Regions from separate parts of the Streptomyces sp. NPDC093089 genome, predicted to be linked through region 1. Evidence: riboswitches for the same ligand, from Rfam matches in the RefSeq annotation. Region 1 holds a riboswitch; each other region holds the start of a gene.

What was found. Region 1 has a riboswitch for cobalamin ahead of ACIQFX_RS21340 (energy-coupling factor ABC transporter permease). Riboswitches for the same ligand answer to the same signal wherever they lie in the genome.
Region 2: another riboswitch for cobalamin. It lies ahead of cobN (cobaltochelatase subunit CobN); the one in region 1 lies ahead of ACIQFX_RS21340 (energy-coupling factor ABC transporter permease).
Region 3: another riboswitch for cobalamin. It lies ahead of ACIQFX_RS34480 (ribonucleoside-diphosphate reductase subunit alpha); the one in region 1 lies ahead of ACIQFX_RS21340 (energy-coupling factor ABC transporter permease).

Annotation. Positions count from the first base shown of each region.
Region 1 covers NZ_JBIVPA010000008.1:411,204-421,620, forward strand. The annotation lists gene ACIQFX_RS21315 (hypothetical protein) at 1-442, opposite strand, end outside; partial or broken gene ACIQFX_RS21320 (pirin) at 1,050-1,184, opposite strand; gene dhaK (dihydroxyacetone kinase subunit DhaK) at 1,583-2,575, shown strand; gene dhaL (dihydroxyacetone kinase subunit DhaL) at 2,626-3,246, shown strand; gene ACIQFX_RS21335 (PTS-dependent dihydroxyacetone kinase phosphotransferase subunit DhaM) at 3,243-3,692, shown strand; cobalamin riboswitch at 3,771-3,978, shown strand; gene ACIQFX_RS21340 (energy-coupling factor ABC transporter permease) at 4,006-4,704, shown strand; gene ACIQFX_RS21345 (energy-coupling factor ABC transporter substrate-binding protein) at 4,701-5,195, shown strand; gene cbiQ (cobalt ECF transporter T component CbiQ) at 5,202-5,951, shown strand; gene ACIQFX_RS21355 (ATP-binding cassette domain-containing protein) at 5,948-6,838, shown strand; gene ACIQFX_RS21360 (FAD-dependent oxidoreductase) at 7,082-9,097, shown strand; gene ACIQFX_RS21365 (PadR family transcriptional regulator) at 9,144-9,680, shown strand; gene ACIQFX_RS21370 (FAD-dependent oxidoreductase) at 10,352-10,417, shown strand, end outside.
Region 2 covers NZ_JBIVPA010000001.1:318,180-328,596, forward strand. The annotation lists gene cobN (cobaltochelatase subunit CobN) at 1-3,063, opposite strand, end outside; cobalamin riboswitch at 3,102-3,237, opposite strand; gene ACIQFX_RS01555 (cobalamin biosynthesis protein CobG) at 3,317-4,633, shown strand; gene ACIQFX_RS01560 (precorrin-8X methylmutase) at 4,648-5,283, shown strand; gene cobJ (precorrin-3B C(17)-methyltransferase) at 5,280-6,779, shown strand; gene ACIQFX_RS01570 (serine hydrolase) at 6,791-8,305, opposite strand; gene ACIQFX_RS01575 (fibronectin type III domain-containing protein) at 8,514-10,205, shown strand; gene ACIQFX_RS01580 (cobalt-precorrin-6A reductase) at 10,195-10,417, opposite strand, start outside.
Region 3 covers NZ_JBIVPA010000019.1:58,789-69,205, forward strand. The annotation lists gene ACIQFX_RS34440 (glycoside hydrolase family 3 protein) at 1-139, opposite strand, end outside; gene ACIQFX_RS34445 (carbohydrate ABC transporter permease) at 149-1,027, opposite strand; gene ACIQFX_RS34450 (carbohydrate ABC transporter permease) at 1,024-2,016, opposite strand; gene ACIQFX_RS34455 (extracellular solute-binding protein) at 2,092-3,369, opposite strand; gene ACIQFX_RS34460 (GntR family transcriptional regulator) at 3,822-4,586, shown strand; gene ACIQFX_RS34465 (DUF3311 domain-containing protein) at 4,848-5,102, shown strand; gene mctP (monocarboxylate uptake permease MctP) at 5,099-6,727, shown strand; gene ACIQFX_RS34475 (GNAT family N-acetyltransferase) at 6,802-7,302, shown strand; cobalamin riboswitch at 7,316-7,480, shown strand; gene ACIQFX_RS34480 (ribonucleoside-diphosphate reductase subunit alpha) at 7,611-9,989, shown strand; gene ACIQFX_RS34485 (ribonucleotide-diphosphate reductase subunit beta) at 9,989-10,417, shown strand, end outside.

The DNA.
Region 1 (10,417 bases):
CGCTCAGCCGCTCCACCGAGGCGCCGTGGCGGGCGGCGAGTTCGTCGGCGGGCTCGGGGTGGCGTTCGTGGAGGTGGAGGACGAGCATGGCGCCGCCGTCGGGGCCCCGGGCGCTCAAGGTGATCAGCGCCTCGCCGCCCGCCTCCAGGTTGTGCTGCTCGGCCGCGTCGCCCAGCAGCGCACCGGCGGTGAAGCCCAGCAGCGCACCGACCGGGCCGCCGAGCGGCCCCAGCGCGAGACCGGCCGCGCCCCCGCCGACGGTGGCGGCACCCGTCCCGCGCACGTGCGCGTCCAGCACCTCCAGCTCACCGTCGGTCCGCCGCGCCACGCTCACCTCCTGCCGGTACCCCGGCAGACGCTGCACCTCCCGGAACGCGGCGCCGCAGCGCTCCGGATCCTGGAAGGCCAGCAGCAGGACGTCGTCACGAGATGAGCTCTCCACGGCCCGAGCCCAACCGCGCGTCACCCCGAACCCCCGGCTGCCCGAGGTCGCCGAACGAGTGAGCCGCGAGCCAGAAGTCGTAGGGGCGGGGGTGGTAAAGCCTCTGGGCGAGCGACCGTCGGACCAAGATCCGGACCATTCCCGGACCAGCCATCGCCACAGAGCCACGCCTGGCAGCATTTCCCCAGGTCAGCATGGGTTCAGCTGCTGCACCACCAGCAGGCGAAGAACCTGCTGGTCAGCCACTCGCCGAAGTAGAGCGAGTTCTTCTGGGCGTTTGGGCGATACGCACCAGAGAAAGCTCATCGAGTTCGCGAGCTGCCGGGCGCCGTCGTGGTCCCGTCGCACGACCCCTACGGCTCCGGGGGCGGAACGGGCCCGACCCTGGACTGATGACCCGTCAGCAGATTCAGCAGAAGGTCAGCATTCAGCTGACCGGACCCGCTCGCACACGGGCACGCTCCGGGAACACACCCGTCGGCCGCGCGACTGCGGGAGGGCTGCAACGCACCCCCTCCCACAGTCGCCACGGCAGCCACAGGAAGAGGCCGAGCACCCCCGACCCCACATCGAATCGGCAGAGGAAACAGCAGTTCAGCGCACCCGTCCCCCGCGCCTTTAGCTGCGTCGCCGGCACCTCCGGGGCGTCCAGCCGGCCTCCGTCGCACCCCTTCACCTCGCCGAAGCGCGAGCCGGTCATCCAGTTCTCCCGGGCCTTGCGGATCTCGCCGTCGGTGCGGCCGCGGCGCTGCGGCTTCGCCGGCTTCAGCGTGTTCGGGTGGACCTGCCCCCGCACCCGGTAGATGTCCTGCGTCGCGACGTCGTGGACGTTCAGCCGGTCGCCCCCAGCACCGCACGAAGCCGACCGGCCCGGAATCGGCCGCTTCCGACCGCCGACGCACCGGTGCGCGGCCGCGCCCCTGCAGCGATAATTGCGTCATCATGCACAGATGCAAAGAGCACCCACCACAAGCCCTTCCTGATGACCAGTCAGGAAAGTCGGCACCGGGTCGGTGCCAGTACCGCACGGAACCGCTCCCGAGCGCCATGAAACGCCAAGGCCAATAACATTCCTCACCCATTCTGACCTGCGAAAAGCCTGCTCAGCTACATGACTGCCAGTCTCACCAGGAGGTACCCGTGAGGATGCTCATCAACGTTCCGGAGACCGTCGTCGCCGATGCGCTGCGGGGGATGGCGGCGGCTCATCCCGAGTTGACCGTGGACGTGGAGCGGCGGGTCGTGGTGCGGCGGGACGCGCCGGTGGCGGGGAAGGTGGCGCTGGTGTCCGGGGGTGGGTCGGGGCACGAGCCGTTGCACGGGGGGTTCGTGGGGCCGGGGATGCTGGCGGCGGCGTGTCCCGGGGAGGTGTTCACGTCGCCGGTGCCCGATCAGATGGTGCGGGCCGCGGCGGCGGTGGACAGCGGGGCCGGGGTGTTGTTCGTCGTGAAGAACTACACCGGGGACGTGCTGAACTTCGAGATGGCGGCGGAGCTCGCGGAGGACGAGGGCATCCAGGTCGCGAAGGTGCTGGTCGACGACGACGTGGCGGTGACGGACAGCCTGTACACGGCGGGGCGGCGCGGGACCGGTGGCACGCTGTTCGTGGAGAAGATCGCGGGGGCGGCGGCCGAGGAGGGCGCGCCGCTGGAGCGGGTGGAGTCGATCGCCCGCCGGGTGAACGAGCGGTCGCGGTCCTTCGGCGTGGCGCTGAGCGCGTGCAGCACGCCCGCGAAGGGCAGTCCCACCTTCGACCTGCCGGACGGAGAGCTGGAGTTGGGCGTCGGCATCCACGGTGAGCCGGGCCGCGAGCGCCGGGCCATGATGACGTCGCGGGAGATCGCCGACTTCGCCGTGGACGCCGTCGTCGAGGACCTGGGGCCCACCGGTCCGGTGCTCGTGCTGGTGAACGGCATGGGCGGGACGCCGCTCCTGGAGCTGTACGGCTTCAACGCGGAGGTGCAGCGGGTGCTCACCGAGCGGGGCGTGCCGGTGGCGCGGACGCTCGTCGGGAACTACGTGACCTCGCTCGACATGGCGGGCTGCTCCGTGTCGCTGTGCGAGGTGGACGAGGAACTGCTGCGGCTGTGGGACGCGCCCGTACAGACGCCCGCCCTGCGCTGGGGCCGGTGAGCCGGGCCGTGGGGACGCCGGCGGGCGAGAGAGAGGGAGAGGGAGAGGTCATGACGGAGACGTTCGGTGCAGAGTTCCTGCTGCGCTGGCTGGCCGCGGTCGCCGAGGCCGTGGAGCGCGAGGCGGAACGGCTGACGGAGCTGGACTCGGCGATCGGCGACGCCGACCACGGCGCCAACCTCAAGCGGGGATTCGCCTCCGTGGCCGAGACGCTGGCCAAGGAGCCGCCGTCGACACCCGGCGCCGTGCTCACCACCGCCGGACGGCAGCTCATCTCCACGGTCGGCGGCGCGTCGGGCCCCCTGTACGGGACGCTGCTGCGCCGCACGGGCAAGGCCCTCGGCGAGGACGAGCGGTTCGACCGGGCGCGGCTCGCCGAGGCGCTGGGTGCCGGCGTCGCCGCCGTGTCCCAGCTCGGCGGGGCGCAGGTGGGCGACAAGACGATGCTGGACGCGCTGGTGCCGGCCGTGGAGGGCCTGCGGACCTCGTTCGGCGCGGCCTCCGCCGCCGCCGGGGAGGGCGCCGTCGGGACCGTACCCCTGCGGGCGCGCAAGGGCCGGGCGAGCTATCTCGGCGAGCGGTCGGTCGGGCACCAGGATCCGGGGGCGACGTCGTCGGCGCTGCTGTTCTCGACGCTGGCCGGGACCGCGCGCACCGAGGGGGCTTCGTGAGCGCGGCGGCCGATGGTTCGGCTGACGGCTCGGCGTCCGGTGCCTCCGCGTTCGTCGGCATCGTGCTCGTGTCGCACAGTGCGGCGGTCGCGGGGGCAGTGGCCGAGCTGGCGCGGGGGCTGGCGGGGGGCGGGAGGCTCGCGCCGGTGGCGGCGGCGGGGGGAACGCCGGACGGGGGTCTGGGGACGAGTTCGGAGCTGATCGCCGAGGCGGCGAAGGAGGTCGACCGGGGGGCGGGGGTGGCGCTCCTGGTCGATCTGGGAAGTGCGGTGCTCACGGTGAAGGCCTTGCTCGCCGAGGGGGACGAACTGCCCGCGGGTTCGCGGTTGGTGGACGCTCCGTTCGTCGAGGGCGCGGTCGCGGCGCTGGTGACGGCGAGCACGGGCGGAGACCTCGACGCGGTGGCCGCGGCGGCCTCGGAGGCGTACGCGTACCGCAAGGAATGAGCCCGCGCGGCGAGTGCGCGGAGTGACGGAGGGGGCGCGGCGGGTGGCGGCCGTGTTGTGATGCAGCAGGTCAACCCACTAATGTCGCAGGGCCTTGGTGTACGGGAAACCGGTGGAGTACCGGTGCGGCCCTCGCCACTGTGATCGGGAGGTCCGGCTCCACCCCCGCGGGTAACACCCTCGGGGAAGCCACTGGACCGCGGCGGGAGACCGTCTCGGTGTGGGAAGGCGGAGTCGGACGGCATGACCGTCAGCCAGGAGACCGGCCAGGGTGCGTTGTCCATCCACGAGGTGCTGGAGAGGTCTCCCGACCATGCATATAGCCGAGGGGTATCTGCCCCCCGCTCACGCCGCCGCCTGGGGCGTCGCGGCCGCCCCGTTCGTCGTCCACGGGGTCCGCGCGCTGACCCGCGAGGTGCGGTCCAATCCCGAGTCCACGCTGCTGCTCGGCGCCTCCGGCGCCTTCACGTTCGTCCTGTCCGCGCTCAAACTGCCTTCGGTGACGGGGAGCTGCTCCCATCCGACCGGTACGGGACTGGGCGCGATCCTGTTCCGGCCGCCGATCATGGCGGTCCTCGGCACGATCACCCTGCTGTTCCAGGCGCTGCTGCTCGCCCACGGCGGCCTGACCACGCTCGGCGCCAACGCCTTCTCGATGGCGGTCGTCGGGCCCTGGGCGGGGTACGGGACGTACCGGCTGCTGCGCCGGTTCGGTACGCCGCTGATGGTCGCCGTGTTCTTCGGCGCGTTCGTCGCCGACCTGTCCACGTACTGCGTCACCAGCGTCCAGCTGGCGCTCGCGTTCCCGGACGCCGGTACGGGGGTGCCGGGCGCGCTGGCCAAGTTCGGCGGGATCTTCGCGGTGACGCAGATTCCGCTGGCGGTGAGCGAGGGCCTGCTCACCGTGCTCGTGATGCGGCTGCTCAGCCAGTCGAGCAAGGGCGAGCTGACCCGGCTGGGTGTCCTTCCCCGGCCGCGGACCGCGCTCGACAAGGAGGCGGCCGCGCGATGAGCGTCAAGATCAGCCGTAACACGAGGATCAACGGACTGCTGCTGCTCGTCGTCGTCGCGCTCGCGGTGCTGCCGCTCGCGCTGGGTCTCGGCGACCACAAGGAGCAGCCGTTCAGCGGGTCCGACGGGGAGGCCGAGACGGCCATCACCGAACTCGATCCCGACTACGAGCCCTGGTTCAGCCCCCTGTACGAGCCGCCGTCCGGCGAGATCGAGTCGGCGCTCTTCGCGCTCCAGGCGGCCCTGGGCGCCGGATTCCTGGCGTACTACTTCGGCCTGCGGCGCGGCCGCCGGCAGGGGCAGGCGCGGGCCGCGGCGGCCGTGACCGGGGCGGACGGCGCGGCGGACGGGGACGGGGACGGGGCGGTCGGTGCGGCGGCCGTGACCGGGGCGGACGCTCCGGCGGCCAAGGCCGAGGCGGAAAGTACGCCGGCGGCGGACGAGGGCGGCGCGGGTGCCGCTGCCCCGCCCGTCGACGGGCGGGGCGTGTAGGCGCCGATGCTGCCCATCGACGCGGCCGCGCACAGCAGTCGCTGGCGCTCCCGCCATCCCGCCGAGAAGGCGCTGCTCGGTTTCGGTCTGACGCTGTGCGCGGTGGCCCTGCCGCCGTGGCCGGGTGCGGTGCTGGTGGCGGCGGTGACGCTCGGGGTGCTGCTCGGACCGGCCGGTGTGCCGGGCCGTCAGTTGTGGCGGGCGTTTCGCGTTCCGCTCGGCTTCTGTGTCACGGGCGCGGTCCCGCTGCTGTTCGAGGTGGGCGGGGCGCGGGGGATCGTGGCGCTGGCGCCCGGTGGCCCGGAACACGCGGGCGGGCTGCTGCTGCGGACGGCGGCGGCCTCGCTCGGGGTGCTGCTGTTCGCGTTCACGACGCCGGTGTCCGACGTGCTCCCCCGGCTGGTCCGGGCGGGGGTGCCGGCGCCGGTGGTGGACGTGGCGCTCGTGATGTACCGGATCATCTTCCTGCTGCTCGACTCGCTGTCCAGGATCCGGCAGGCCCAGGCGGCCCGGCTGGGGCACACCACCCGGGCCGCGACCTGGCGTTCGCTCGCGGGGCTCGGCGCCACCACGTTCGTCCGGGCCTTCGACCGGGCGCAGCGCCTGCAGTCGGGGCTCGCCGGGCGTGGCTACGACGGAACGCTGCGGGTGCTCGTGCCCGCGTGCGGGATCTCCCGCCGGTTCCTCGCGGCGACGGCCGTGCTGCTCGGGGGGCTCGTCGCCCTCACCCTCGTACTGGAAAGGTTCCTTCCGTGACGCCTCAGAACGCGACGACGCCCCGGGGCGCGACGCCCGTCGTGGAGCTGGTGGGGGCGGGGTACGCCTACGAGGACGGGCCGGCCGTCCTGTCGGGGGTGGACTTCGCGGTGGCGGAGGGGCGGGCCGTCGCGCTCCTAGGCCGCAACGGCAGCGGCAAGACGACGCTGCTGCGGTTGCTGAGCGGCGGGCTGCGGTGCGCGAGCGGGTCGCTGCTCCTGGACGGCGCGGAGGTGGCGTACGACCGCCGGGGGCTGACCCGGCTGCGGACCACCGTGCAGCTCGTGGTGCAGGACCCGGACGACCAGCTGTTCGCGGCCTCGGTCGGCCAGGACGTGTCGTTCGGGCCGATGAACCTGGGGCTGCCCGAGGAGGAGGTGCGGCTCCGGGTGCGCGAGGCGCTGGAGGCGCTGGACATCGTGGCGCTCGCGGACCGGCCGACGCACCTGCTGTCGTACGGGCAGCGCAAGCGGGCCGCCATCGCCGGCGCCGTGGCGATGCGGCCCCGGGTCCTGATCATGGACGAGCCGACGGCCGGCCTCGACCCGCACGGGCAGGAGATGCTCCTCGACGCCCTCGGGCGGCTCCGCGCGGCGGGCACGACCGTGGTGATGGCGACGCACGACGTGGACCTGGCGTTGCGCTGGGCCGACGAGGCGGCGGTCCTCGCCCCCTCCGGTCTCCGCACGGGTCCGGTCGCCGAGCTCCTCGCCGACGACGCTCTGCTCGCGAACGCCCGGCTCCGCCGCCCCTGGGGGACCGCCGTGGCCCGCCTCCTGCGCGAGCGGGGCCTGCTCGCCCCGGGCGCCCCCGAGCCCCGGACGCCGGAGGACCTGGACGCCTGGGTCGGGGCCGGGGCGTACGCGGCGGACGGCTCGCCTTCCTGAGCGGCGGCGGCCCCGTGGTTGCCGAGCAGCGCCTGTGGGTGCCAGCAGCGCCCGTGGGCGCCGAGCAGCACGCGTGGTCGCCGAGCAGCACGTGTGGATGCCGAGTGGCTCCCGCGGTCACCGAGCAGCCTCCGTGGTTACCGAGTAGTAGACGTCACGTCCCGAATCTTCTGCAACTAGTTGCATAACGACAGGGGGTCCCCTAGAACTGAGGTCGACGATCCTGCGCGAGGAGGCGCCCCCATGACCCCGTACCCGCACCTGCTGAGCCCGCTCGACCTCGGGTTCACGACCCTGCCCAACCGGGTGATCATGGGGTCGATGCACGTCGGACTCGAGGAGACCGAGCACGGCTTCGAGCGCATGGCCGCCTTCTACGCGGAGCGGGCCAAGGGCGGCGCCGGCCTGATCGTCACCGGCGGCATCGCGCCCAACGAGGCCGGGCGGCCGTGGGACGGCGGGGCCAAGCTGACCACCGCCGAGGAGGTCGCCGAGCACCGGCTGATCACCGACGCCGTGCACGCCGAGGGCGGCCGGATCGCGATGCAGATCCTGCACTTCGGCCGGTACGCGTACCACCCCGGCCTGGTCGGCCCCAGCGCGCTCAAGGCGCCGATCAGCCCCTTCGTACCGAACGAGCTGACCGACGCAGAGGTCGAGCAGACCGTCGAGGACTACGCCCGCTGCGCCGAGCTGGCCAAGGAGGCCGGCTACGACGGCGTCGAGGTCATGGGCTCCGAGGGCTACCTGATCAACGAGTTCATCGCGGCCGCCACCAACCAGCGCACCGACCGCTGGGGCGGCAGCTACGAGAACCGCGTCCGCTTCCCCCTGGAGATCGTCCGCCGGATCCGCGAGCGGGTCGGCGAGGACTTCATCCTCGTCTACCGCCTGTCCATGCTGGACCTCGTCCCCGGCGGCTCCACCCTGGAGGAGGTCGTCCAGCTCGCCAAGGAGATCGAGGCCGCGGGCGCGACGATCATCAACACCGGCATCGGCTGGCACGAGGCGCGCATCCCCACCATCGCCACCTCGGTGCCGCGCGGCGCGTACACCTGGGTGACGAAGAAGCTGATGGGCGCGGTGTCCGTGCCGCTGGTCACCAGCAACCGCATCAACACGCCCGAGGTCGCCGAGGAGATCCTCGCCGACGGCCGTGCCGACCTCGTCTCGCTGGCCCGGCCGTTCCTCGCCGACCCCGCCTTCGTCGCCAAGGCGGCCGCCGACCGCGCCGACACCATCAACACCTGCATCGGCTGCAACCAGGCCTGCCTGGACCACACCTTCAACCTGAAGATCACGTCCTGCCTGGTCAACCCGCGCGCCTGCCACGAGACCGAGCTCGTCCTCTCCCCCACCCGCCTCGCCAAGCGCGTCGCCGTCGTCGGCGCCGGCCCGGCCGGTCTCGCCTGCGCGGTGTCGGCGGCCGAACGCGGCCACGCCGTCACCCTCTTCGACGCCTCCGCCGAGATCGGCGGCCAGCTCAACGTCGCCAAGCAGGTGCCCGGCAAGGAGGAGTTCGACGAGACGCTCCGCTACTTCCGCGTCCAGCTCGCCGAGCGCGGCGTCGACGTCCGGCTGAACACCCCGGTCGCCGCGGGCGACCTGGACGGCTACGACGAGGTCGTCGTCGCCACCGGCGTCTCCCCCCGCACACCCGCCATCGCGGGCGTCGACCACCCCAGCGTCGTCAGCTACCTCGACGTGCTGCGCGACGGCGCACCCGTCGGCGACCGGGTCGCGATCATCGGCGCGGGCGGCATCGGCTTCGACGTCGCCGAGTTCCTCACCGACGGCGGCGAGGGCGCCAGCCAGGACCCCGAGACGTACTTCCGCCAGTGGGGCGTCGACACCTCCTACGAGAACCGCGGCGGCCTGCGCGCGCCCGAGCGCAACGCCCCGCCCCGCCAGGTGCACCTCCTCCAGCGCAAGACCTCCAAGGTCGGCGCGGGACTCGGCAAGACGACCGGCTGGATCCACCGCACCGAACTCAAGCACCGGGGCGTCACCATGGTCGCCGGCGTCTCCTACGACCTGATCGACGACGAGGGCCTGCACCTCACCATCGACGGCGAGCAGCAGCTCCTGCCCGTCGACACCGTCGTCCTCTGCTCGGGGCAGGAGCCGAAGCGGGACCTGTACGACGCGCTGGTCGCGGCGGGCCGCACCCCGCACCTGATCGGCGGCGCCGACGTGGCGGCCGAGCTGGACGCGAAGCGCGCCATCGACCAGGGCACCCGCCTCGCGGCCACCCTGTGACGCCCGCTCCGTGATCACCGTGGCCGGCCGAACCTAGGATGCGAGCATGTCCCTCCCGCACGCGATCCTCACCGCGCTGCTCGAAAAGCCGTCCTCCGGCCTCGAACTGACGCGCCGCTTCGACAAGTCGATCGGCTACTTCTGGTCGGCCACGCACCAGCAGATCTACCGCGAGCTCGGCAAACTGGAGCAGGCGGGGCACATCCGCGCCCTGCCCGCCCCGGTGCCCGCGCGGGGGCAGAAGAAGGAGTACGAGGTGCTCCCCGCGGGCCGGACCGAACTGAGCACCTGGGTGGCCCGCGCGGAGGACCCCAAGCCCATGCGCGCCGCCCTCCTCCTCCGCATGCGCGCCGCCGCCGTCGTCGGCGCCCCCGGACTCCGCGCCGAACTCCGGCGCCATCTCGACCTGCACCAAAGGCAGTTGGACGAGTACCTCGCCATCGAAGCCCGCGACTTCCCCACCGACCGCCGCCACACCGAACCCGACCGCCTCCGCCACCTCGTCCTACGCGGCGGCATCGACATGGAACGCTTCTGGGTCCAGTGGCTCACCCACGCCCTCACGGAACTCGACGAGAAGTGACGGAACCGGGGAAGCCGAATCGGCGGACCGGAGGGGAGCGAGGCGGCGGCCGGACGGGAGGAGCCGGACGGGGACCGACCGCTGCACGACCGGTCCCCCGCCTCCGCCGACCGGTCCAGGCGCGCCAGAGCGCGCCGCGTCGGTGGCGTGTCGGCGGGACGTCCATGGTGTCCGGGGCCGTGCGGGCGATCGTGCCGTCGGTGCCGTTCAGCAGGCGGGTGAGGGTCCGGGTCCGGGCGCGCAGGCGCTGTCGTGCCCTGCGCTCGTCGTGCGCCGACCAGCGGGCGACGGCGCGGTCCTGGCAGAAGCGGGGCCAGGTGTAGAGGTCGACGGTCCGGTGGACCGCCTCGGGTCGGGGTCTGGCGTGTTTCCGCGCTGCCTCGGCGAGGTGTTCGGCGCTGTACCTGAGGTCTCGGAGGACTCCGGAGCACCAGGGGGTGCCCCGGAGGCGGTCGATCGGGAAGGGGCGGCGGGAGGCGGGGAGGTGATGGGCGGTGCGTGACATGCGGCTCCGTGGGTGAGGACCGCCAGGGATCTCCTGGCGGCTACCTGAAGCCGGTGGGGGCGGTGGGGCGTTCGGATGCCATGGGCCCGCCTTACGGCAGGGGCGACGGGGGTGGTGGGGGCGTGGATACTGGGGAGTTCTGGTTCCGGGAGAGGAAAGGGCGGGTATGACCGACGACTTGGGGCACCGGGGGACGCGTCACGCGGTGGTCATCGGGGGGAGTCTGGCGGGG
Region 2 (10,417 bases), on a different contig from region 1:
CTCCATCTCGGCGCGCGCCGGGCGCCCTTCGAGCCCGCGTCCGTACGCGTACCCGCCCCACACCGTGTACACCTCGGCGAGGTCGGCGTCGGTGCGCCAGTCGCGCGAGTCGATCAGCTGGAGGATGCCCGCGCCGTACGTGCCGGGGCGGGAGCCGAAGATGCGGGTGGTGGCGCGCCGCTCGTCGCCGTGCTCGGCGAGGTCGGCCTGCGCGTGCGCCCGGACGTGGTTGTCCTCGGCGGACTCGCCCTCCAGACCGGCGACCAGCCGCACGGCGTCGTCGAGGAGGCCGATGACGTGCGGGAACGCGTCCCGGAAGAAGCCGGAGATGCGCAGGGTGACGTCGATGCGCGGGCGGCCGAGCTCGGCCGGCGGGATCGGCTCCAGGCCGTTCACGCGGCGGGAGGCCTCGTCCCACAGCGGGCGGACGCCGAGCAGGGCGAGCGCCTCGGCGACATCGTCGCCGGCGGTGCGCATCGCGCTCGTGCCCCACAGGGAGAGGCCCACCGAGGTCGGCCACTCGCCGTTGTCGGTGCGGTAGCGCTCCAGGAGGGAGTCGGCGAGGGCCTGGCCGGTCTCCCAGGCGAGCCGGGACGGCACGGCCTTCGGGTCGACGGAGTAGAAGTTCCGGCCGGTCGGCAGGACGTTGACCAGGCCGCGCAGCGGGGAGCCGGACGGGCCGGCGGGGACGAAGCCGCCGTTCAGGGCGTGCACGGCGTGCGCCAGCTCGTCGGTGGTGGCGGCGAGGCGCGGCACGACCTGCTCACAGGCGAACCGCAGCACGGCGTGCACCTCGGGGCCGTACGCGGCGGCGACCGTGTCGATCGCGGCGACGGACCAGCCGGCGGCCTCCATGCCCTCGACGAGCGCGCGGGCCTTCTCCTCCGCCTCGTCGGCGGTGGTGCGGGTGGCGGCCGACTCGTCGAGGCCGAGGGCCTCGCGCAGGCCGGGCAGCGCCTGCGTGCCGCCCCAGATCTGGCGGGCGCGCAGGATCGAGAGGACCAGGTTGACGCGGGCCTCGCCCTCCGGGGCTCCGCCGAGGACGTGCAGGCCGTCGCGGATCTGGGCGTCCTTGACCTCGCACAGCCAGCCGTCGACGTGCAGCAGGAAGTCGTCGAAGCCGTCGTCCTCGGGGCGCTCCTCCAGACCGAGGTCGTGGTCGAGCTTGGCGGCCTGGATCAGCGTCCAGATCTGGGCGCGGATCGCGGGCAGCTTCGCCGGGTCCATGGAGGAGATCTGCGCGTACTCGTCGAGGAGCTGCTCCAGGCGCGCGATGTCGCCGTACGAGTCGGCGCGGGCCATCGGCGGGACCAGGTGGTCGACGAGGGTGGCGTGGACGCGCCGCTTGGCCTGGGTGCCCTCGCCCGGGTCGTTGACGAGGAACGGGTAGACCAGCGGGATGTCGCCGAGCGCCGCGTCCGGGCCGCAGGCGGCGGACAGGCCGGCGTTCTTGCCGGGCAGCCACTCCAGGTTGCCGTGCTTGCCCAGGTGGACCATGGCGTCGGCGCCGAAGCCGCCGTCCTCGGCGCGGGCGGCGATCCAGCGGTAGGCGGCCAGGTAGTGGTGCGACGGCGGGAGGTCGGGGTCGTGGTAGATCGCGATCGGGTTCTCGCCGAAGCCGCGCGGCGGCTGGATGAGGATCAGCAGGTTCCCGCGCCGCAGGGCGGCGAGGACGATGTCGCCCTCCGGATTGCGAGACCGGTCGAGGAACATCTCGCCGGGCGCCGGGCCCCAGTGCTCCTCGACCTGCTCGCGGAGCTCGGCGGGCAGCGTCGCGTACCAGCGCTTGTAGTCGGCGGCCGGGATGCGGACGGGGTTGCGGGCGAGCTGCTCCTCGGTGAGCCAGTCCTGGTCGTGGCCGCCGGCCTCGATGAGGGCGTAGATCAGCTCGTCGCCGTCGCCGGAGACCAGGCCGGGGAGGTCCTCGGCCGGTCCGAAGTCGTAGCCCTCCGCGATGAGGCGGCGGAGCAGCGCGACGGCGGAGGCGGGGGTGTCGAGGCCGACCGCGTTGCCGATGCGGGAGTGCTTGGTCGGGTACGCGGAGAGGACGAGCGCCAGCTTCTTCTCGGCGTTCGGGATGTGGCGGAGCCGGGCGTGCCGGACGGCGATCCCGGCGACGCGGGCCGCGCGTTCGGCGTCGGCGACGTACGCGGGCAGGCCGTCCTCGTCGATCTCCTTGAAGGAGAAGGGGACGGTGATGAGCCGGCCGTCGAACTCGGGGACAGCGACCTGGCTGGCGGCGTCCAGCGGCGAGAGGCCCTCGTCGTTCTCCTCCCACGCGGACCGCGAGCCGGTCAGGCACAGCGCCTGGAGGATCGGCACGTCGAGCGCGGCGAGCGCGCCCGCGTCCCAGGCCTCCTCGTCGCCGCCGGCCTGCGCCTCGGCGGGCTTGGTGCCGCCGGCCGCGAGGACGGTGGTGACGATCGCGTCGGCTCCGCTCAGGACGGAGATCAGCTCCGCCTCGGGGGCGCGCAGGGAGGCCACGTACAGCGGCAGCGCCCGGGCTCCGGCGTCCTCGACGGCGTCGCAGAGGGCGCCGACGAAGGCGGTGTTCCCGCTCATGTGGTGGGCGCGGTAGTAGAGCACGGCGACGGTCGGACCGTCGACGGGCTTCGGGGTGCGCTCCAGCGGGCCCCAGGTGGGGGCGGCGGCCGGGGCCTCGAAGCCGTGGCCGGTGAGGAGGACGGTGTCGGAGAGGAAGCGGGCGAGCTGCTCCAGGTTCTCCGGGCCGCCGTGCGCCAGGTAGGCGTGGGCCTCGGTGGCGACGCCGACGGGGACGGTGGAGGCCTCCATCAGCTGCGCGTCGGGGGCCTGTTCGCCGCTGAGGACGACGACCGGCTTTCCGGTGGCGCGGATGGCATCGATGCCCTCCTGCCAGGAGCGGAGGCCACCGAGGAGGCGGACGACGACGAGCTCGGCGTCGTCGAGGAGGCCGGGGAGGTCGGCGAGGGGGAGCCGGGAGGGGTTGGCGAAGCGGTACTCCACCGGGCCGCCGGCTGAGCCGGCGTTCGCCGCACGGGCGCTGAGCAGGTCGGTGTCGGAGTGCGACAGCAGCAGAAGCATGGCGAGCTCAGGCCTTCCTCGGGGTTGTCCGCGCCCCGGGTGGTCGTGTGGACGGCGGGGAGTTCCTGACTCACCCGTACCGTCGCCGGTACGGGCTCACAGTGGCGGGACCGCGCCGGATTCTCACCGGGCTTCCTCCCCGGGGTCCTGGGACCCCATGCCGATCTGCATCCTAGATCGTGGCGTCGGCGGGGCGGGGCGGGCCGCGGAGTCGGCCGGATCACACTCGGTGGCGGCCCGGTTCCCCGTGGGTATGCTCGCCGCCATGCCGCCCACCCCACCCTCGACGCCCGCGCGGGACGAAGCTCGCATTCGGGACCGTGGCGACGCCTGCCCCGGGGCGCTGCGCCTGCACGCCGCCGACGACGGCGGACTGGCCCGACTGCGTCTGCCCGCAGGTCGTTTGACTCATCATCAGGTCGAGGCGCTGGCGGTCGCGGCGGAGACCCTCGGCGACGGACGGATCAGCCTCACCTCCCGGGGGAACGCGGAGCTGCGCGGCCTCGCGGAGGAGTGCGGGGCGGAGCTCGCCGCGCTGCTCGCGGAGGCGGGCCTGCTGCCCTCCCCCACCCACGAGCGCGTCCGCAACATCGTGGCCTCCCCGGCCGCCGGCCTCGACGGACTCGGCGGCCCCGAGGTCCAGTTGTGGGCCCGCGAGCTGGACTCCCTGCTCTGCGCCGAACCCTGGGCGGCGGCGCTTTCCGGCCGCTTCCTCTTCGTCCTCGACGACGGACGCGCCGACGTGGCGGGCCTGGGCGGCGATGTGACCTTGGTCGCAGTGCGGCCGACCGGGGTGCGGGAGGAGCCGGGCGCCGTATGGGAGCCGGACGCCGTACGAGAGCCGGGCGCCGTACAAGAGCCGGGCGCCGTGCGTCTGTACGTCGGCGGGCGGGCCTGGCTGGTCGCCGGAGCCGACGCGCCCCGCGCCGCGCTCGCCGCCGCCGGGGCCTTCCTCGACGCCGCCCGCGCGGCCGGAAACGGCGCCTGGCGGGTGCGGGAGCTGCCCGAGGGCCACGCCCCGGACGTGGCCGGCACGCTCGACCGCGCGGGCATCGCGGCGGAGCCCGTACCACCGGCGGACTCGCTGCCCGTGCACGCCCCGCCGCTCGCCCCCGGCCCCCTCGGCGCCGACTCCCTCCACGTCCTCGCGCCCCTCGGCCGCCTCACCGCCGCCCAGCTGCGCGCCCTGCTGCCCGCCGAGGAGGTACGGCTGACGCCGTGGCGCGGCGCGGTCGTCGTCGGAGCGGGCCCGTACGAGGAGCGGCTCGCCGCCCTCGACGCCCACGGGCTGATCACCCGCCCCGACTCCCCCTGGGCCGGCGTCAGCGCCTGCACCGGGCGGCCGGGCTGCGCCAAGTCCCTCGCGGACGTCCGCGCGGATGCCGCCCCGGGGTCCGCGCGGGGCCTCCCGGTCCACTACTCCGGGTGCGAGCGCCGCTGCGGTCACCCGCACGGCACCTGGGTCGACGTCGTCGCCACCGCCGACGGCGCCTACCTGGTGGACGGCGCCCCCACCCCCCGTACCGCCCTGACCGAAGCTGTCACCACGGCCCGCACGACGACGAGATGAGCGAGAGCACCAGGATGTTCGACTACGAGAAGGACGGGGCGGAGATCTACCGCCGGTCCTTTGCCACGATCCGCGCCGAGGCGGACCTCGCGGGCCTGCCCGCCGACGTCGCCCAGGTGGCGGTCCGGATGATCCACGCCTGCGGCATGACCGACCTCGTCCAGGACATCGCGTACTCCCCCCAGGTCGTCGCGAACGCCCGCGAGGCCCTGCGCGCCGGCGCCCCGATCCTCTGCGACGCGCAGATGGTCGCCAGCGGCGTCACCCGCAAGCGGCTGCCCGCCGACAACGAGGTGCTCTGCGCGCTCTCCGACCCGGCCGTCCCGGGCCTCGCCGCCGAGCTCGGCACCACCCGCTCCGCCGCCGCCCTCGAACTGTGGCGGGACCGCCTCGAAGGCTCCGTCGTCGCCATCGGCAACGCCCCCACGGCCCTCTTCCACCTCCTGGAGATGATCGCGAAGGGCGCCCCGAAGCCCGCCGCCGTCCTCGGCATACCGGTCGGCTTCATCGGCGCCGCCGAGTCCAAGGACGCGCTCGCCGAGAACGTCCTCGGCCTCGACCACCTGGTCGTACGGGGCCGGCGCGGCGGCAGCGCCATGACGGCCGCCGCGATCAACGCGATCGCCCACGAAGCGGAGATCCAGGCATGAGCACCGCGCACACGACCGGCAAGCTGTACGGCGTCGGCCTCGGCCCCGGCGACCCGAACCTCATGACGGTCGCGGCGGTCAGGGCCATCGCCGCCGCCGACGTCGTCGCCTACCACTCGGCCCGCCACGGCCGCTCGATCGCACGCTCCATCGCCGCCGAGCACATCCGCGAGGACCACGTCGAGGAGCGGCTGATGTACCCGCTCACCGTCGAGACCACCGACCACCCCGGCGGCTACCGGGGCGCCCTGGACGACTTCTACGAGGAGGCCGCGGCCCGCCTCGCCGCCCACCTCGACGCCGGCCGCACCGTCGCCGTCCTCGCCGAGGGCGACCCGCTGTTCTACGGCTCGTACCAGCACATGCACAAGCGGCTCGCCGACCGCTACGACACCACCGTCATCCCCGGCGTCACCTCCGTCAGCGCCGCCGCCGCCCGCCTCGGCGAGCCGCTGTGCGAGGCGGAGGAGGTCCTCACGATCATCCCCGGCACGCTGCCCGAGGACGAGCTGACGGCCCGCCTCGCGGGCACCGACTCGGCGGTCGTGATGAAGCTCGGCCGCACCTTCCCCACCGTGAAGCGGGCCCTGGAGCGGGCCGGGCGCCTCGACGACGCCCGGTACGTGGAGCGGGCGTTCATGGCCGGCGAGCGGACCGGCACCCTGTCCGAGATCGACCCCGAGTCGGTCCCCTACTTCTCCGTCGCCGTCCTGCCCTCCCGCATCGACCAGCAGCCCCCCGTGCGGGACCGCGGCGAGGTCGTCGTCGTCGGCACCGGCCCGGCCGGCGCGCCCTGGCTGACGCCCGAGTCGCGCGGCGCGCTCGTCAACGCCGACGTCCTCGTCGGCTACACCACCTACCTCGACCGGGTGCCGGTGCTCCGCCCCGGCCAGATCCGCCACGGCTCCGACAACAAGGTCGAGTCCGAGCGCGCCGAGTTCGCCCTCGACCTGGCCCGCCGCGGCCGCAAGGTCGCGGTCGTCTCCGGCGGCGACCCCGGCGTCTTCGCCATGGCCACCGCCGTCCTGGAGGTCGCCTGCGAACCGGAGTACGCCGACGTACCCGTACGGGTCCTCCCCGGGGTGACCGCCGCCAACGCGGCCGCCGCCGCCGCGGGCGCCCCCCTCGGCCACGACTACGCCACGATCTCCCTCTCCGACCGGCTCAAGCCCTGGGACGTCATCGAGGCCCGGCTGCGCGCCGCCGCCTCCGCCGACCTGGTCATCGCCCTCTACAACCCGGGCTCCCGGTCCCGCACCCACCAGGTGGCCGCCGCCCGCGACCTCCTCCTCGAACTGCGCTCCCCCGAGACGCCCGTCGTCGTCGCCCGCGACGTCGGCGGCCCCGAGCAGTCCGTCCGCGTCGTCACCCTCAAGACCCTGGAACCGTCCGAGGTCGACATGCGCACCCTGCTCCTCGTCGGCTCCTCGCAGACCCGCGCCGTCGAACGCACCGACGGCCGCACCATCGCCTGGACCCCGCGCCGGTACGGCTGAGCCGACCGCCGCTAGGAGGACGTGCGGGTGAAGGTGCCCAGCCCCTCCTGGTCCAGGTACTCGACGCGGACGGTCTTCCCGTCCGGGGAGAACGTCACGCCGGTGAGGCCGACGGCGTTCTCCCCCCGCGTCGGGAAGCTGAACGTGTCGCCGGAGTAGTGCGTCAGCCGGTACGTCTGGGGCTCCGGCCCCAGCCGCAGCACCAGTCCGCCGTCGACCTCGGCCACCGTCATCCGGCCGTAGTAGTCGTTGGTGTACGTGCCGGCGTACGCGTCGGCGGACTTCGCGGCGGAGGCATCGGCCGGCGGATGCGCGTAGTCCGTCGGCGACCGGCCGGCGTCCGCCTCCTGCTCGTAGAGCGCGTTGACGAGCGGCACCCAGTCCCGGCTGGGCTTCCCCTCCTGCGCGGTGTCGAAGAAGTCCAGGGCGACCGCGTCCGCGACGCCGACCGGCGCCCCGTTCGTGAGGACGACGATCCCCAACTCCTCGCCCGGCAGCATCGTCACGTTGGTGTGCGCGCCCTCCGCGAACGCGCCGGTGTGCGACAGCCGCAGCCGGCCCTCGTCGTCGTACGACACGTTCCAGCCGAGTCCGTAGAAGCCAGTCCTGCCCGCCGGCGCCCGCGCCGGCGAGGCAACGGACTCGGGGTGGTGGGTCAGTTCGAGCGCCTCGGCGTCGACGACCTCCCGCCCGTCGAGCGTCCCGTTCCCCAACTGCAGCCGCAACCACACCGCCATGTCCCGCGCCGAGGAACTCACCCCGCCCGCCGGCGACTGCGCGTCCGGATCCCGCACGAACCGCGCCTTCCACGTCCCGTCGGGCTCCTTCACGTGCCCCACGGCCCGGTCGGGGTTCTCCTCGAAGTCCTGGAAGCTCGAACTGGTGTCGTTCATCCCCGCCGGCCGGTACAGCGTGTCCTCGGCGAGCTTCTCCCACGCCACGCCCTTCTCCGCGGCGACGGCCTCCGCCGCCCCCGTCAGACCGAAGTTCGTGTACGCGTAACTCGCCCGGAACGGCGCCAGCGGCTCGTACCGCAGGTGCGCCAGGATGTAGTCCCGGTCGTAGCCCAGGTCCTCCAGCAGATCCCCCGCGTGGTCCGGCAGCCCGCTCCGGTGCGAGAACAGGTCCGCGACCGTCATGTGCGAGGTCACCCACGGGTCCTTCAGCCGGAACTCCGGCAACTCCGGCGCCACCGGCTTCTGCCAGCCCTCCACCCCGACCGCACCCGACACGATCGTCGACGCGATCGGCTTCGACACGGACGCCAGCTGGAACACGGTGTCCGCGTCGACCCGCGCCGACTTGCCCACCTCCCGCACCCCGTACCCCTCCAGGTGCACCACCTTGCCCTGGTACACCACGGCCACGGACACCCCCGGCACCCCGGTCCGCTTCATCATCGCCGCGACGTCCGCGTCGAGCCGGCCCACCGCCCGGTCCACGTCCGCCCGGTCGAGCAGCGGCGGCGGCTGCGCGGGGGGAGGCTCGGGCGCGGGTGTCGGCGAGGGACTCGGCGCGGCGCCCATCAGCGCCACGAGTCCCGCCGTGGCCAGCCACCGGACGGTACCCACCCCTCCATTGAACGCCGGGAGGAATCCCCTGTCGCGCGGAAGGAACCGGGAGGTAGAGTCCCCTCCCGGCGGTGGACCGGCTCCCACCCGCACCGCCCGGCTCTCTCTCCCCCCCCACACATCACCTGTGTCCCGTAGGTCCGGAAAGGACCCTCCCTCTGTGATGACTCGTCCCCGGCTGAGCGCGCTGGCCGCAACGGCCGCCCTCGCCGCATCCGGCGGCCTCCTCACCGCCACCCCGGCCTCCGCGGCCGTCAGTTGCGCCTCCCCCGTGTGGAAGGCGGAGTACTTCGCCAACACCACGCTCACCGGCACCCCGAAACTGACGGTCTGCGACAGCGCCGTCGCCGAGAACTACGGCTGGGGCGACCCGGCCGGCGTCACCCTCCCCAAGGACAACTTCTCCGTCCGCTGGTCCCTGACCCGCGACTTCGGCTCCGGCGGCCCCTTCACCTTCACCGCCGAGGCCCAGGACGGCATCCGCGTCCACCTCGACGGCGTCCGCCGGATCGACCTCTGGAAGAACACCACCACCACCCAGAAGAAGACCGTCGCCCTCACCGTCCCCGCCGGCCGCCACACCCTCCGCGTCGACTACGCGACCTGGACCGGCGCCGCGAACGTCAAGTTCACCTACACCCCGAACACTTCGGCCACGGTGGACAAGATCCGCCCGCTCGCGCCGACCGGGGCGTCCGTCGCGTACGACCCCGCGCTGAACAAGGCCACCGTGAAGTGGGCGGCCAACAAGGAGATGGACCTCGCCGGCTACCGCCTCTACCGGCGCCTGCCCACCACCGCCTGGGCCAGGATCAGCAGCTCCACCGCCCTCATCACCGGCACCTCCTACCTCAACTACCCGCCCCCGACCGGCCAGTCGTACCTCTACGAACTCCGTGCCGTCGACAAGGCCGGCAACGAGTCCTGGGGCGGCGCCGACCTGACCGTCTTCTCGGTCGACCGGACCCCGACCGCCGCCCCGGCCGGCGTCACCGCGACCGACGGCGCCGACGGCGTCGCCCTGGCCTGGCAGCCCGTCACCGGCGCCGTGAAGTACACCGTGCACCGCCAGCGCACCGGCACCACCGACCCCGCCACCCAGGTCGCGACCGGCGTCACCGGCACCGCCTGGAAGGACACCGCCGCCGCCGAGCGGACCGGCTACACGTACGGCGTCTCCGCCGTCGACGCCGCAGGGAACGTCTCCGCGCGGACCACCGTCGCCGGCGCCCACGGCGACTACGCGCCCGCGGCGCCGACCGGCCTGACCGTGGTGGACGCCTCGGACGCGGTACGCCAGCACATGCTGAGCTGGACCGCCCCGGCGGACACCGATGTCGTCTCCTACCGCCTCTACCGCAACGGCGGCCTCCTCGGCACGTCCCGGTACACCTCGTTCAAGGACATGCAGGCCGTCTGGCACGGCACCACCTACCGGTACACGGTCTCGGCGGTGGACGCCGCCGGCAACGAGTCGCCGCTCTCCGCCGAGGCCTCGATCACGACCGAGGGCGACCTGGACGCCCCGGCGGCCGTCACGGGCGTCAAGGCGACCCCGCGCGAGGACGGCGTGCTGGTCGAGTGGGACGCGAGCACGGAGCCCGACCTCAGGCGGTACGAGGTCTTCAAGGCCGAGCGGTACGACGACGGCGACGGCGGTTATGTCTGGCTCGCCCACCGCGTCGAGTACGTCGCCGAGAGCGCCACCTCGTTCCTCCACCCCAGCCCCGCCGACGGCGAGACCGTCATGTACACCGTGATCGCCGTGGACGACTGGGAGAACACGCTCCGCGTGGGGGACCCGACCCTGAACTGGGTCGAGGTCACCGAACTCGGCACGCCCGTCATCGAGTAGCGACCCACGCGGCGGCCTCCTCCGGGGTCGCCGCCGTCGGGACGCCGTCCGGGACCGGGGGGCGGCGGACGACGACGACCGGGAGGCCGGCCTCGCGGGCGGCCGTCAGTTTGGGGGCGGTGGCGGCGCCGCCGCTGTCCTTCGTGACGAGGACGTCGATGCGGTGGCGGGCGAGGATCTCCCGCTCGTCGTCGAGGGTGAAGGGGCCCCGG
Region 3 (10,417 bases), on a different contig from region 1:
CGAAGAGGCCGACCGACGAGAGGCCCTCGCCGATGCGGCGGAGCAGCCAGTCGGGTGCGGTGGTGCCGACGAAGCCGGGCTGGAGGACCGTGAGCGCGTCACGCGTCAGGGTGTCCGAGCCGTGTACGAGAGTGGTCATGGGGCTCGGTTATCCCTTCACCGCGCCGGCGGTCAGACCGGCGGCCATCTTGCGCTGGACGAGCAGGAAGAGGATCACGATGGGGACGGCCATCATGGTGGAGCCGGCCATCATCGGGGCGTACTCGGTGCCGTTCTTGGTGATGAAGTTGCTGAGCCAGACGGTGGCCGTCTGGTTCTGCTGGCTCATCAGCATCAGGGCGTAGAGGTACTCGTTCCACGCCTGGATGAAGCCGTAGACGGAGGTGGCCACCATGCCCGGCGCGAGCAGCGGGAAGACGACCCGGACGAAGGCGCCGGTGCGGGTGCAGCCGTCGACCATGGCCGCCTCCTCCAGCTCCTTCGGGATGTTGACGATGAAGCCGCGCAGCGTCCACACCGTGAAGGGGAGGATGAAGGTCAGGTAGGTGATGATCAGGCCGCTGAGCCGGTCGTACTGGCCGAGGTCGTTGAGCAGCAGGAAGACCGGGATGATCATGGCGACCAGCGGGACCATCTGGACCGCGAGGATGCCGACGATCACGATCTTGCGGCCGCGGAAGGCGAAGCGGGAGATCGCGAGGGCGGCGAGCAGGCCGACCGCGATGCCGATGACGACCACGACGAGCGAGACGGCGAGGCTGCGGAGGACCGGGCCCCAGAAGTCGGCGATCTCCAGGGCACGCTTGAAGTTCTCCAGCGTGAAGGTCGACGGGAAGAAGTGCGGATCCGGGTCGATCGCGTCCTTGGCCGGCTTGAAGGCCGTGTTGATCATCCAGTAGACCGGGAAACCGGCCGTGAGGACGACGAGCAGGCCGAGGAGGTTCCAGCCGAGCTTGGACTTGCGGCGGTGGGTGACGGCCGGCGCCGGCGACTTGGCCGGGGCTGCCGTGGCGTTGGCGGCGCTCACTCCACGTCTCCGATCTTGAGCATCTGGCGCATGTAGACGGCGACGACGCCGAGCAGCAGCAGGACCGTGACGAGCGCGATCGCGGAGCCGGTGCCGTAGTCGTTGACGACGAACGCCCGGTCGAAGGAGTACGTGGTGAGCAGCTGGAACTCGGGTTCCGGGTGGCCGTTGCGCATCACGTAGACCTGCGGGAAGACACCCATGTCCCAGATCACCGACAGCGTGGTCAGCATGACGATGATGGGCTTGAGGATGGGCAGGGTGACGAAGCGGAAGACGCCCCAGGCGCCGGCTCCGTCGAGACGGGCGGCCTCTTCGAGCTCCTTGGGGACCTGCGTGAGGCCGGCGCTCAGGGTGATCACCACGAAGGGGACGGCGCCCCAGACGACGAGCAGCATGATCACGGCGAGGCCCTGCGGGCCGCTGGCGAACCAGTTGTGGCCGATCATGTCGACGCCGGGTATGCGGCTGAGCAGCCAGTTCAGCACGCCGTAGTCGGCGTCGAAGAGCCACTTGAAGATGGCGGTGGCGACGATGATGGGCATGCCCCAGCTCGCCACGAGCACGATGTTGATCAGCGCCTTGACCCAGCCGGAGACGCGCTGCAGCAGCAGGGCGATCATCATGCCGAGGACCATGGTGACGATCACGGCACCGGCCGCGAAGATCACGGTGCGCAGGACGACGGCCCAGAACTCGCCGTCACCGAGGATCTTGGTGAAGTTGTCGAAGCCGGCCGACTCCGCTTCCTGGAAGCCCCACAGCTGGGGCTGGCCGAACTTCTGGAACGAGAGGGCGACCAGGCGGACCAGCGGGTAGCCCAGCACCAGGAGCAGGACGAGGAGACATGGCGCGAGGAGCAGCCATGGGACGCCCGCCCCGCTGTTCGACTTCTTGCCGGGCTTCCCCGGGCCACCGGCTGTGGAGCCGGAGGGTGGCGATTGCCGCACCGGCGGCACCTTCGCGGTGGTTGTGTCTGCGGCACTCATCCCGTGCTCCTCAGCGATCCCTCTCGTGGTACGGGCGGCAGGGCCCCGTCGTGGTGACGGGGCCCTGCCCGTAGGTCACTTGGTGTTGATGACCTTGTCGATCGCGGTGTCGGCGGCCTTGGCGGCCTCCTCGACGGACTTGCCCTTGGCGATGTCGATGAGCATCGTCTTGAGGATCTGGGCCTTCTCGACCTGGCCCCAGCCCGGAGCGGTCGGGACGAAGTAGCTCGACTCGGCGGCGGTGGCCGGGACGGCGGTGGCCGGGTCGCTCTTCAGCGGGGCGAGGTCGGCCTTGTTGTTCGGCAGGTTGCCCTTGGCGATGAGGCCCTTCTGGCCCTCGGCGCCGGTGAAGGCGGCGATCCACTCGCCGGCGACGCCCTGCGCCTTGGACTTGACCGGGATGGCCAGGTCGGAGCCGCCGAGGAAGACCGGGAGGGGCTTGCCGGACGGGCCGGGCATCACGAAGTTCTCGAGCTTGTCCTTCAGCCCGCCGACCTTGTCGGACTTCGGGTCGGCGGCGGTGGCGCCTTCCCAGCCGGCGGCGAAGATCGTGGCGGACTTGCCCTGGCCGAAGACGACGGGACGGTCGGACTCGTCCTTCGTCTTGTCGCCGTGCATGTACTTGTCGAGGATGTTCTTGTACTCGGTGAGGCCCTTGACGGACTCGGGCGAGGAGAGGTTCGCCTTCCAGGTCTCGCCGTCCTGCTTGGCGATGGAGCCGCCCGCGTCGAAGACGAAGGACATCGCGGCGTACCAGTCGGGCGACGGCTGGTACCAGGCGCTGAACTTGTCGCCCTTCTTCGCCTGGATGGCGTCGAGGGCGGCGGTCAGCTCGGCCCAGGTCTTCGGGGCGGCCTTGACGCCCGCCTCGGCGGCGACGTCCTTGCGCCAGGTGCCGACGCGGCCACCGGCGTAGTAGGGGACGCCGTAGGTCTTGCCGTTGTAGGTGACCGAGTCCTTGAGGGCGTCGAGCCACTTGTCGGAGTTCTCGAACTTCGACGCGTCGACCTCGGCGAAGGCACCCTTGGCCATGTAGCTGATCATCTCGGTGTTGCCCATTTCGACAACATCCGGGGCCTTGTCCGTGGCGAGCACCGCGTCGAGCTTGGTGTTCTTGTCCGGCCAGCCGTAGTACTCGTGCTTGATCTTGATGCCCGGGTGCTTCTTGGTCACCGCGTCGTCGGCGGCCTTGACCAGCTCGGGCCAGTTGTTCTGGGCGTCCACCGTCAGCCAGACGGTGAGCTCCTTGGCGTCGCCGCCGGCGTTGTCTCCGGACTTGTCGGAGCCCCCACACGCCGCGATAGAAACCATCATGCCCGCGACGCCGATCGCCGCGATGAGCTTGCGCTTCACGCCACCCTCCTCAGGGATGCCTGCAACCCCTGCCCACCGCGCGAAGACATACGTCGGGTAGTGCTCGTGGGGCTGGGACCTGGTCTTTAATGGTTTAGACCAGTACCCGGAGCTTGGCCTAGACCTTTTGGGGTGTCAAGAGTGTGTAAGACGGGTAGTGGCGTCCGTTATCGGACCGACACCTCACCCCCGGCGCGACGCGCGGAAGAGCCGGGACGGCGCGCGGAGGGCGGGTGGAGGACCCTGGAAAGAGGCTCGCACCTCTCGGCCTGAATGGCCTAGACCAACGAGGGACTCCTCGGTGTATAAGAGGCAGGGAACGACTCCTCCTCGCCGAACCGGCACATATCGGCAGGAGAAACAGTGAGGGCACACGAACCGTGCCACCATGTGAGCCGCGACAGACGGAGGAGCCGGTGACGGCAGCAGCACAGGAGTCGGGAAGGCAGGCCATGGCCACGGACGCGGGCGGCACAGAGACAGAGGGCGGGGCAGTCACCCGCACCGCGCGCGTGCCCAAGTACTACCGGCTGAAGCGTCACCTGCTCGACATGACGGAGACCCTCCCGCCCGGCACGCCGGTGCCGCCGGAGCGCACCTTGGCCGCCGAGTTCGACACCTCGCGGACCACCGTGCGCCAGGCCCTTCAGGAGCTGGTCGTCGAGGGGCGCCTGGAGCGCATCCAGGGCAAGGGCACCTTCGTCGCCAAGCCCAAGGTCTCCCAGGCCCTGCAACTCACCTCGTACACCGAGGACATGCGGGCCCAGGGCCTGGAGCCGACCTCGCAGCTCCTCGACATCGGGTACGTGACGGCGGACGACACCCTCGCCGGCCTGCTCGACATCTCCGCCGGCGGCCGCGTCCTGCGCATCGAGCGGCTGCGGCTGGCGAGCGGCGAGCCGATGGCCATCGAGACCACCCACCTGTCGGCGAAGCGCTTCCCCGCGCTGCGCCGGTCCCTGGTGAAGTACACCTCCCTCTACACCGCGCTCGCCGAGGTGTACGACGTGCACCTCGCCGAGGCGGAGGAGACCATCGAGACCTCCCTCGCCACCCCGCGCGAGGCCGGGCTGCTCGGCACGGACGTCGGCCTGCCGATGCTGATGCTCTCCCGCCACTCCCTCGACGGCCAGGGCGAGCCGGTGGAGTGGGTGCGCTCGGTGTACCGCGGCGACCGGTACAAGTTCGTCGCCCGCCTCCAGCGCCCCAACGGCTGATCCCACCCGGCACCCGGGCCGAACGGACCGCAACCGCACCACCATTGGTCTAGACCCTGACGATCCCCCGTGCCGCGTCGGAACGCGGCGCGGAAGGCGGTGCGGAACGCGACGCGGAAGACCGCGGGCGGCCCGGGGCAGCCGGTTGTGACGAATTCCCGAAGAATCGACTCCGTTATGCGGACGGGGGTTCCCTGCGGCGAACGCGTCCCCTAGATTTCCCCACCATTACCGAGGTGATCAGCGAGGGGACGATTCGCCGTGCCAGAAGCGACACAAGGGAAACAACCGGCCATCACCCCCTTGAGGGTGGTGATCGCGCTCTGCTTGTTCGCCCCGTTCGTGGCGATGCTCTGGGTGAGTTCGTACGCGAAGGCCGAACCGGTCTTCGCCGGCATCCCGTTCTTCTACTGGTACCAGATGCTCTGGGTACTGGTCTCCACCGCGCTCACCATGGTCGCGTACCAGCTGTGGCAGCGCGACCAGCGCGCCCGCAAGGGAGGTGACGCGCGATGAAGGACGGCGTGAACGGCGTGGCGCTGGGCGTCTTCGTCTTCTTCTTCGTGGCCGTCACGGTCATGGGCTTCCTGGCCGCGCGCTGGCGCAAGGCCGAGAACGAGCACAGCCTCGACGAATGGGGCCTGGGCGGACGGTCGTTCGGCACCTGGGTGACCTGGTTCCTGCTCGGCGGCGACCTCTACACCGCGTACACCTTCGTCGCCGTCCCGGCGGCCATCTACGCGGCGGGCGCGGCCGGCTTCTTCGCCGTGCCGTACACGATCCTGGTGTACCCGCTGATCTTCACGTTCCTGCCGCGCCTGTGGTCGGTCTCGCACAAGCACGGGTACGTGACCACCTCCGACTTCGTCCGGGGCCGCTTCGGCTCCAAGGGCCTGTCGCTGGCGGTCGCGGTCACCGGCATCCTCGCCACCATGCCGTACATCGCGCTCCAACTCGTCGGCATCCAGGCCGTCCTGGACGTGATGGGCGTCGGCGGCGGCGAGACCACCCACTGGTTCATCAAGGACCTGCCGCTGCTCATCGCCTTCGGCGTCCTCGCGGCCTACACGTACTCCTCGGGGCTCCGCGCGCCCGCGCTCATCGCCTTCGTCAAGGACACCCTGATCTACATCGTCATCGCCGTGGCCATCATCTACATCCCGATCAAGCTCGGCGGCTTCGACGAGATCTTCGCCAAGGCCGGCGAGGCCTACGCGCAGACCAACCCGGCGACCGGCAAGCCGCGCGGCACGCTCGTCCCCGGCGAGGCCGGCCAGTGGACGTACGCGACGCTCGCGCTCGGCTCGGCGCTCGCGCTCTTCATGTACCCGCACTCGATCACGGCGACGCTGTCGTCGAGGAGCCGCGACGTCATCCGCCGCAACACCACGATCCTGCCGCTGTACTCCCTGATGCTGGGCCTGCTCGCGCTGCTCGGTTTCATGGCCATCGCCGCCGGGATCAAGGTCAAGAACGGCCAGCTCGCCATCCCGCAGCTCTTCGAGACCATGTTCCCGGACTGGTTCGCGGGCGTGGCCTTCGCCGCGATCGGCATCGGCGCGCTCGTCCCGGCCGCGATCATGTCGATCGCCGCGGCCAACCTGTTCACCAGGAACATCTACAAGGACTTCATCAAACCGGACGCGACCCCGGCGCAGGAGACCAAGGTCTCCAAGCTGGTCTCGCTCCTGGTGAAGGTCGGCGCGCTGGCCTTCGTCCTCACCATGGACAAGACGGTCGCGATCAACTTCCAGCTGCTCGGCGGCATCTGGATCCTGCAGACCTTCCCGGCCCTCGTCGGCGGCCTGTTCACCCGCTGGTTCCACCGCTGGGCGCTGCTCGCCGGCTGGGCCGTCGGCATGGTCTACGGCACCGTCGCCGCGTACGGCGTCGCCAGCCCGACCCAGAAGCACTTCGGCGGCTCCTCCGCCGAGATCCCCGGCATCGGCGAGATCGGCTACATCGGCCTCACCGCCTTCGTCCTCAACGTCGTCGTCACGGTCGTCCTGACCTTCGTCCTCAAGGCCGTCAAGGCCCCCGAGGGCGTCGACGAGACCTCGCCCGAGGACTACACGGCGGACGCCGGCGACGCCGCGACCGGCTCGTCGGACCGCGCGAAGGTCGGCGCCTCGGTGCACTGACCCCGCGCACGCGCACAGGAGGGGCCCGGGAGATCCCGGGCCCCTTTCGCGCGCGGTGGGGGCAGACTGCCCTCATGGACATCGTGATCAGGGCGGTACGGCCCGAGGAGTACGAGGAGCTCGGCGATCTCACCGGACTCACCTATCTGAACGACGGGCTGCTGCTCCACGGCGAGGACGACTTCTACCTGGCCGTGCTCCGCGACACGGCCCGGCGGGCCCGCGAGAGCGAGGTGCTCGTCGCCGCCGACCCGGAGAGCGGCATCGTCGGCGGGGTGACCTTCGCCGCCGGAGGCACCACCTGGGCGGACATCGCGGTCGCCGGCGAGGCCGAGTTCCGGATGCTGGTGGTCGCGCCCGCGGCCCGCGGCAGGGGCGTCGGAGAAGCGCTCGTACGCGCCTGCGCGGACCGGGCGCGGGCCCTCCCCGGCTGCGCGCGGCTGGTGCTCTCCACGGACGCGAAGATGGTCGCGGCGCACCGGATCTACGAGCGGCTCGGCTTCGTCCGCACCCCCGATCGGGACTGGGAGCCGATCCCCGGCCACGCGCTGCGGACGTACGCGCTGGAGCTGTAGCCCCACGACCGACACAACATGTGGGGGGTGCCGTCAGCGGTGCCCCCCACATGTATGCTCATCCTCGCTGTCGACGCAGGGGAATCCGGCGCGAATCCGGAACTGTCCCGCAACGGTGTGCTTCGTGCGGTTTCGTACGGAGTGAGTCCGAGGACCTGCGGCAGCGCGCCCGGTCCTTCCGTTCCGGGTGCCACTGACTTCCGGGCCTCGCGGAGTGGGCCGGTGGACACGGCGCGTCCGGCATGACGGACGCCCCCCTGCCCGCCTTCCCCGTCGCGGCCCCGAGCCGAGCGAGGGAGAGCCCCCACGTGACCATCGCGCCCGCCGATCCGGCTTCGGCCGAGGCTTCCGCGGTCGAGAGCGACGGCCCCGGGACCGTGCTGCTGCGGACCCTGACCGACCTCACCGCCGATCTCCCCGACACCGACCCCGGCAAGATCGCCGCCGCCGCGCTGCGCGGCCGCAGCGCCGCGTCGGACGAGGCGGAACTGCGCGAGCTGGCCACCGAGGCGGCCGCGGGCCTGATCGCCGAGGACCCGGCGTACTCCCGGCTCGCCGCCCGGCTCCTGACGATCACCATCGCCGACGAGGCGGCCGACCAGGGCGCGGTCTCCTTCTCCGCCTCCGTCGCCGTCGGTCACCGCGAGGGCCTGATCGCCGACCGCACCGCCGCCTTCGTCGCACTGCACGCGGACCGGCTCGACACCCTGATCGACCGGGACGCCGACGACCGCTTCGGCTACTTCGGCCTGCGCACCCTCTACTCGCGCTACCTGCTGCGCCACCCGATCACCCGCAAGGTGATCGAGACCCCGCAGCACTTCATGCTGCGCGTCGCCAGCGGCCTGGCCGAGGACGACAGCGTCCGCGCGCTCGACGAGGTCGCCGCGCTGTACGGGCTGATGAGCCGCCTGGACTACCTGCCGTCCTCCCCCACGCTCTTCAACTCCGGCACCCGCCACCCGCAGATGTCCTCCTGCTACCTCCTGGACTCCCCGCAGGACGAGCTGGACTCCATCTACGGCCGCTACCACCAGGTCGCGCGCCTGTCGAAGCACGCCGGCGGCATCGGGCTCTCCTACTCCCGCATCCGCGCCCGCGGTTCGCTGATCCGCGGCACCAACGGCCACTCCAACGGCATCGTCCCGTTCCTGAAGACCCTCGACGCCTCCGTCGCCGCGGTGAACCAGGGCGGCCGCCGCAAGGGTGCCGCCGCCGTCTACCTGGAGACCTGGCACGCGGACATCGAGGAGTTCCTGGAGCTCCGCGACAACACGGGCGAGGACCAGCGCCGCACGCACAACCTGAACCTGGCGCACTGGATCCCGGACGAGTTCATGCGCCGCGTCAACGCGGACGCCGACTGGTCGCTGTTCTCGCCGTCGGACGTGCCCGAGCTCGTCGACCTGTACGGCGAGGAGTTCGACGCCGCCTACCGCGCCGCCGAGGCGAAGGGCCTGGCCCGCAAGACGATGCCGGCCCGCGACCTGTACGGCCGGATGATGCGGACCCTGGCCCAGACCGGCAACGGCTGGATGACCTTCAAGGACGCGTCCAACCGGACCGCGAACCAGACCGCCGAGCCCGGCACCGTCGTCCACTCCTCGAACCTCTGCACCGAGATCATCGAGGTCACGAACGACGGCGAGACCGCCGTCTGCAACCTCGGTTCGGTGAACCTGGGCGCGTTCGTCACCGGCGGCGACATCGACTGGGAGCGCCTCGACGAGACCGTCCGCACGGCCGTCACCTTCCTCGACCGGGTCGTCGACATCAACTTCTACCCGACCGAGCAGGCCGGGCGCTCCAACGCCCGCTGGCGGCCGGTCGGCCTGGGCGCGATGGGCCTCCAGGACGTCTTCTTCCAGCTGCGGCTGCCGTTCGACTCCGCCGAGGCGCGCGCGCTGTCCACCCGTATCGCCGAGCGGATCATGCTCGCCGCGTACGAGGCCTCCGCCGACCTCGCCGAGCGCAGCGGCCCGCTGCCGGCCTGGGAGCAGACCCGCACCGCCCGCGGCGTGCTGCACCCCGACCACTACGACGTGGAGCTCAACTGGCCGGAGCGCTGGGCCGCGCTGCGCGAGCGGATCGCCGCCGTCGGCATGCGCAACAGCCTGCTCCTGGCCATCGCGCCGACCGCGACGATCGCCTCGATCGCCGGCGTGTACGAGTGCATCGAGCCGCAGGTCTCGAACCTCTTCAAGCGCGAGACGCTGTCGGGCGAGTTCCTCCAGGTCAACTCGTACCTCGTCGACGAGCTGAAGAAGCTCGGCGTGTGGGACGCGCAGACCCGGGACGCGCTCCGCGACGCCAGCGGTTCGGTGGCCGGCTTCGGCTGGATCCCGGCCGAGGTGCGCGAGCTGTACCGCACGGCGTGGGAGATCCCGCAGCGCGGCCTGATCGACATGGCGGCGGCCCGCACCCCGTTCCTGGACCAGTCGCAGTCGCTGAACCTGTTCATGGAGACGCCGACGATCGGCAAGCTGTCGTCGATGTACGCGTACGCCTGGAAGCAGGGTCTGAAGACGACGTACTACCTGCGCTCCCGCCCGGCGACCCGGATCGCCCGCGCCGCGCAGGCGTCGACGGCGACCGCCGCCCCCATCCCCGTCCAGCAGGCGGTCTCCGACGCGGACGCCCTCGCCTGCTCCCTGGAAAACCCCGAGTCCTGCGAGGCCTGCCAGTAATGAGCACCACCGAACGCAAGAACCTCCTCGACCCGGGCTTCGAGCTGACCCTCCGTCCGATGCGGTACCCGGACTTCTACGAGCGGTACCGGGACGCGATCAAGAACACGTGGACGGTGGAGGAGGTCGACCTCCACTCGGACGTCGCCGACCTCGCCAAGCTCACCCCCGGTGAGCAGCACATGATCGGCCGTCTGGTCGCGTTCTTCGCGACGGGCGACTCGATCGTGTCGAACAACCTGGTGCTGACGCTCTACAAGCACATCAACTCCCCGGAGGCGCGCCTGTACCTGTCGCGCCAGCTGTTCGAGGAGGCCGTGCACGTCCAGTTCTACCTGACGCTGCTCGACACCTACCTGCCCGATCCGGACGACCGCGCCGCCGCGTTCGACGCGGTCGAGGAGATCCCCTCCATCCGCGAGAAGGCG